Regions from separate parts of the Candidatus Pelagibacter sp. HIMB1521 genome, predicted to be linked through region 2. Evidence: riboswitches for the same ligand, from Rfam matches in the RefSeq annotation. Region 2 holds a riboswitch; the other holds the start of a gene.

Region 1 (3,429 bases), on a different contig from region 2:
AATTATAATTAAGCTTCTTCAGCATTTTATTTTGATCTTCTTCTGAAGGCCCAATGTGTCTTTTTAAAAAGTCTTTTTGTGAGTTATGTAACATTAGCTAGCACTCTCCTTTGCAAATTTATCGTATTCTTCTTTGTTCATTAAGCTGTCCATTTCTGAACTATCTTTTAATTTAAGTTTAAAAAACCAAGCTGATCCCTCAGGGTCTTCATTAATTTTTGCAGGATCATCTACTATAGCTTGGTTAGTATCTACTACTTCACCACTTACAGGAGTATAAACATCACTTGCAGCTTTAGTTGACTCAACTACTCCTGCTGTGCCATCTTTTTCAACACTTGAACCTTTTTCAGGTAACTCAGCAAAAACAATATCTCCCAACATTTCTGTTGCATGCTTTGTAATTCCAATGGTGGCAACATCGCCCTCAACTGTAATCCACTCATGCTCTTTTGAAAATTTAACTTCACTCATTAGTTTACTCCTTTCACGTAACTTTTTTTATAAAATGGTAACCCACAAACACTTGCAGGATGTTTTTTTCCTCTTACTTCTAGTAAAATTTTTGTATCAACTTTAGAAAACTCTTTATCTATGTAGCCCATTGCTATTGGGCCATTTACACTTGGGCCAAAAGTTCCGCTGGTAACCTCACCAATAAGTTTTTCTGACTCATCAAATATTTTGGTTTTTTCTCTAGCAATCAATCTTCCTTCTGGCTTAATCCCAATTCTAATTTTAGAGGTACCTTCTTGTATTTCTTTCATAATTTTATCAGAACCAACAAATCCACCATTTAAAATTCTCTCTTTAGAAATCGCCCACTTTAAGTTTGCTTCAATTGGTGTTTTTTCAGTATCAAGTTCATGTCCATATAAGCACAATCCTGCCTCTAATCTCAAGGTATCTCTTGCCCCAAGTCCTATAAGTTGTGCTCCTTTTTCCATCAAATTCTGAGTAAATCCTTCAGCTAAATCATTGTTAATAGATACTTCAAAACCATCCTCTCCAGTATAACCAGACCTTGTAACAAAAGCTTTTTGATCTTTATAATCAAACCAGTTCCCTGTCATAAAATTAAGTTTTTCAACACCTTCTATTATGTCATTTAAAATCTCAACTGACTTTGGACCTTGAATTGCAATTAATGCTCTTTGATCATCAAGAACCATTTCATGTTTACTGTTCAGTAAATCTGATAAAATTTTAAAATCATTATCTTTGCATGCTGCGTTTAAAATAATTAAATATCCTTTTTCAATTTTAGTAATTATCAAATCATCATGAATTCCAGCACTATCGTTCATTAAAAAACTATATTTAGAGCAGTTTTGTTTCAAATTTTTTAAATCAAGTGGAAAAATTTTTTCAAGATCAGCAGTTAAGTCCTCTCCACCATGAATAAATAATTGACCCATATGAGACACATCAAAAATACCTGCATTTGATCTTGTGAATTTATGCTCTTCAACAATCCCTTTGCTATATTGTATGGGCATTTCATATCCAGCAAATTCCACAAATTTAGCTTGGTTATCTTGATGAAGTTTATTTAATGATGTTTTTTTTCCCATACTAACTCTGTCGTACCCATCTGTATTTTTGCCTGAGAGTTTTACTCCTTCGGCGAGAACTCAATCTCTTTCCAGAGTTAATATAATACGGTCCTTTTACCTGAGAGTTTCCTGGGTGGTTGCTCCTTCGGTGTCACAAAGTTTGTGATCTCTCCCGTTAACAAATATTCTAATAAATACGGTTTAATGTCAAATGTTATTAGATCGCTTTTTTTTCTGAGGTATATAAATTGTAAAATTGAAGTAAAACTGCAAAAATAACTATTGATCCTCCAATTATAACAATGAAAGGTGGTTGTTCATTTATAAACAACCACGCCCATAAAGGACCTAGTACAGCTTCTGTTAGCATTATGATACCAACCATTGCCGATGGTGTTCGTTGAGCTCCGATAGTAATAAAGATAAAACCTAATCCTAATTGTAAAAACCCAGCTAAAAATCCTAAAAAAATATCATTAGGAGATATCATTATTTTTTCTGACATTAGATAACCGATTAACAACGCAAAAATACCTGCAACAAATTGAGCAGGAACCATATCAACAGTTGGATATTTTCTTACTACCAAAATTAATGTAGCAAAGGATATTGGCATTATGAAAGCTGCAATATTTCCAGACATTTGACCTGGAGATAAAGAACTTCCAACCATTAAAAGTATTCCTGAAATTGCAAGAATTATTGAAGTAAGAGTAATTGCTGAAATTTTTTCTTTTAAAAAAAAGTAACCAAATATTGCTAAAAAGATTGTTTGTGTTTGAATAATAAAATTAGCATTAGCAACTGTTGTGTTATACATCGCGAACACATAACCACTAAAACCAAGAGATAAAATAAATCCACCAAAGAAACCAGGAAATCCTAAATTATAAAAGGATCTAAATACTTGTTTCTTATAAGTTAAAGTTAAATACAAGGTAATAACAATTAGAAAGAATACCGTTCTCCAAAATAATATTTGCCAAAGGGTTGCTCCCTCAAATGATTTTACAATCAAACCTCCAAAACTAAGACTACATGCACCTAGAAATACTAAGAAAGGTCCAGGAAGTTTTCTAATAATATTCATTATATTTGATTAAGTAAGTTCTGAGTGTCCATCTCATATAATTTAAACAAAGTTTCAGCATCAGATAAATTTATCTCTTTAAATTTGATTTTTGAGCCAGGTGATATTTGTACCAATCGATCATAATCAACACTAGCTACCACCCCAATTTTTGGATACCCTCCAATAGTACCATGGTCTGACAGCATAATAATTGGGTTTCCATCTGCTGGTATCTGAATGACCCCTTTTAACAAACCTTCTGATTTAATATTGGTATTTACAATATTTTCAATTTTTGGACCCTCTAAACGCATCCCCATTCTATCTGAAAGTTTTGATACAGAAAATTCTTTTTCAAAAAATATTTTTTTTCCTTCTTCTGAAAAATAATCAAAGTTTGGTCCTTTTATTACTCTGATATTTTCAACTTTAGAATTTATGTAATTAGTCTTTTTTTTACTTTGGTCTGAATTAATATTTAGGATATTTACTTTTTGACCATTCTCCAATTTTTTTCCATTATTTGATCCAATATTTGCCTTGGTATTTATCGAACAACTATTCCATTGAAATTTTAAATCTAATTCTCCACCAACTGCTAAATATCCATAAACTGACTTATTTGTTGAGATTAGATTAATTTCATCTCCACTTTCAATTTGATAACTCTCATAACAATTACCATCAACTTCTGTATCACTTTTAATAATTTTAAAAACAACATCACCTGTAACTGCAATATTAATTTTATCTCCATAATATTTTATATGTGGTCCTTGGTATGCAAATTCTATAATTGGA
Region 2 (3,429 bases):
TGATAATGTAGCGAATGCAAAGCTGCAGCAGTTGGAGATGGAACCCATGCACAATTTGCACCTGCTTTTAAATGTCCAGTTTTTTGCTCCATCATTTCTTTCATTTTATCAGGCATTGCCCACATTCCTTTTCCAATTTGAGCTTTTCCAGAAAATCCACATTTTAAACCAATATCAACATTGTTGTTTTCATAGGCTGTGATCCATTTTGAGGTTTTCATGTCACCTTTTTTAATCATTGGACCAGCCTCCATAGAGGTGTGCATTTCATCACCAGTTCTATCGAGAAAACCTGTATTTATAAAGAAAACTCTATTTTTTAACGATCTAATGCACTCTTTTAAATTAGCTGAAGTTCTTCTTTCTTCATCCATTATTCCAATCTTGCAAGTGTATTTTTGCAAACCTAAAACTTCTTCAACTTTTGAGAAAAGCAAATCAGTAAATGCAGTTTCATCTGGTCCATGCATTTTTGGTTTCACAATATAAATAGAACCAGTTCTTGAATTGGTTTTTTTCTTAATATCATGAAGGGCAGCAGCTGTAGTAATGAATGCATCCATTATTCCTTCTGGAACTTCACTACCATCTTTTAAAATTATTGATGGATTAGTCATTAAGTGACCAACATTTCTAACTAGCAGTAAACTTCTTCCATGAAGCTTTAAACCTTTTCCATCTTTTGAAATATAGCTTCTATTAGGATTAAGTTTTCTTTCAAATAATTTTCCTTCTTTTTCAAATTTTGATTTTAGATCACCTTTCATTAGACCTAGCCAATTTCTGTAACAAACAATTTTATCTTCTGCATCTACAGCAGCTACACTATCTTCGTTATCACATATAGTTGACACCGCAGATTCTAAAATTATGTCACTAATACCAGCATGATCTTGTTGAGCCGCAAAAGCTCTTGAGTCTTTTAAAATTTCTATATGTAAATTGTTATTTTTTAAAATTATAGCAGACGGGTTGTCAGCTTCACCTCTATGACCAATAAACTTATTCTCATCTACCAAATCATAAATATCAGCACCTTTTAAAGCTTTAAATTTTCCATACTTAACCGCAAAACTTGTAATCTTTTGCCAACTCAATCCTGCTAATGGAAAAAATTTATCTAAAAAATCTCTTCCATATTTTATTACCATCTCACCTCTTAATGGGTCGTATCTTTCAGATACACTATCTTCTGATTGTTCAATTACATCTGTTCCATACAGACTATCGTACAAGCTCATCCATCTAGCATTAGCAGCATTTAATGCATATCTCGCATTCATGACTGGTACAACAAGTTGAGGTCCAGCAATACTTGTTATTTCCTCATCAACATTTTGAGTTGATATTTCAAAATCGTCACCTTCTTCTTTCAAGTAACCAATTTCTGTTAGAAATTTTTTATATTCTGACAAATTAAATTCATTTCCCTTATTTTTTATATGCCAGTTGTCTATTTGTTTTTGTAAGTCTTCTCTAAATTTTATTAATTCTTTATTTTTAGGTGCTAATTCATTGACTGTTTTCTCGAACCCTGACCAAAAATTATCAACAGATAGATCTGTTTCTTTTAATAGCTCGTCGCTAATAAATTGAGAAAGTTTTTCATATACTTTTAAAGTATTTATATTTATATATTTTTCTTGCATATCACCTAAATTACCCCATCTGTATTTTTGCCTGAGAGTTTTGCTCCTTCGGCGGAATTAATTCTCTTTCCAGAGTGTTATGAAACTATCGGTCCTTTTTACCTGAGAGTTTCCGGTGTGGTTGCTCCTTCGGTGCTAAATCTATTAGTCTCTCCCGATAGCAAAATATGTATCTTCTTCTAGAAAAGAGTCAATTAATAACAATTACACTTTAAATTAAATATCATTTTATTGCCTTTTTTATGAATTAACCATCCGCTATAAGCATATTATGAAAAATTATCTTAATTTTGAAACTGAGATTAAAGATTTAGAGACAGAATTGGAAAAATTAAAAGATCCCTATAATCAGGAGGGATTGTCAGAAGTAGATACGCAAAAAATTTCAAAAACACAAGTTGAGTTAGATCAAAAATTAAATGATATATATTCAAACCTAGATCCATGGCAAACCACCATGGTTGCAAGACATGAAGACAGACCAAAGTCTAAATTTTTCATAGATAATTTATTCGAAGATTTTATTTCTCTATCTGGAGACCGTTATTATGGCGAAGATAAATCTGTACTTACAGGTTTTGCAAAATTCAATGGTTATTCGGTTTTGGTTATTGGCCAAGAAAAGGGTGAAGATTTAGATAGCAGAATCGAAAGAAATTTTGGGATGATGCGACCTGAGGGTTATAGAAAAACTATTCGATTAATGAATTTAGCAAATAAATTTAAAATTCCAATTATCTCTTTTATAGATACGCCAGGCGCTTATCCTGGTGTAGGCGCAGAGGAAAGAGGTCAAGCTGAGGCAATAGCAAAATCAATTGAATGTTGCATGGAACTTAAGGTGCCAACTATTGCAATAATTATAGGTGAAGGTGGCTCAGGTGGTGCGATTGCATTAGCATCATCTAACAAAGTTATCATGCTAGAAAATGCTATTTATTCAGTTATATCTCCTGAAGGCTGTGCAACTATATTGTGGAGAGATCCAAAAAAAATGCTTGATGCAGCAAAAGCAATGAAGCTTTCTGCAAAAGATTTATTAAAATTAAAAGTTATTGATGAAATAATCCCAGAACCTTTAGGCGGTGCTCACAGGGATAGAGACCTGATGCTTGATAACGTTAGAAAATCTATTTCTACAAATTTAGATCAATACAAAGAAATGACGTCAGAAGATATAATGAATGAAAGAAAAAATAAATTTTTAAAAATTGGAAGAAATGATGGTTTCATGAGCAATGTAGAAGATTTAAGCAATTTGACCATTAAGAAAAATAATTTTGATAATATTTTTAAATCAAAAAAATTATTATTTGGTATTGGTGTAGGTTTATTGTTTTTAGCTTCTTTATTATTTCTTTCTTAAGAATTACAAAGCTCCATGGCAATGTTTAAATTTCTTGCCTGATCCACAAAAGCAAGGTTCATTTCTTCCCATTTTTTTGGTTTGTGGTTTTGGATTTACTCTTTCCTCATTGGAAGATCTTTCTTCTGTTATAACTTTTAAATTCATTAAAATTGTAACGTAGTCTAATTTTAATTTTTCTAATAAATTTGAAAATAAATCAAAAGCTTCTTTTTTATATTCAACTAAAGGATCTCTACCACCATAGGATCTTAACCCAATTACCTGTCTAAGCTGTTCTAGATATTGTATATGTGATTTCCAATTCAAATCTATTGTTTGCAAAAATATTCTTTTTTCGATTTCTTTTGCATGCTGCTCGTTTAGAACTTTAATTCTTTCATTACGTGTCTCATTGAATTTTGAGGATATTTG

What was found. Region 2 has a riboswitch for glycine ahead of ACTTA5_RS00850 (malate synthase G). Riboswitches for the same ligand answer to the same signal wherever they lie in the genome.
Region 1: another riboswitch for glycine. It lies ahead of gcvT (glycine cleavage system aminomethyltransferase GcvT); the one in region 2 lies ahead of ACTTA5_RS00850 (malate synthase G).

Annotation. Positions count from the first base shown of each region.
Region 1 covers NZ_JBNAIZ010000006.1:47,031-50,459, reverse strand. Annotated here, with positions in the region: gene gcvP (aminomethyl-transferring glycine dehydrogenase) at 1-94, opposite strand, end outside; gene gcvH (glycine cleavage system protein GcvH) at 94-474, opposite strand; gene gcvT (glycine cleavage system aminomethyltransferase GcvT) at 474-1,574, opposite strand; glycine riboswitch at 1,653-1,742, opposite strand; gene ACTTA5_RS03275 (DMT family transporter) at 1,774-2,646, opposite strand; gene ACTTA5_RS03270 (biotin-dependent carboxyltransferase family protein) at 2,646-3,429, opposite strand, start outside.
Region 2 covers NZ_JBNAIZ010000002.1:23,466-26,894, reverse strand. Annotated here, with positions in the region: gene ACTTA5_RS00850 (malate synthase G) at 1-1,649, opposite strand, end outside; glycine riboswitch at 1,729-1,816, opposite strand; gene ACTTA5_RS00845 (acetyl-CoA carboxylase carboxyltransferase subunit alpha) at 1,921-3,015, shown strand; gene secA (preprotein translocase subunit SecA) at 3,019-3,429, opposite strand, start outside.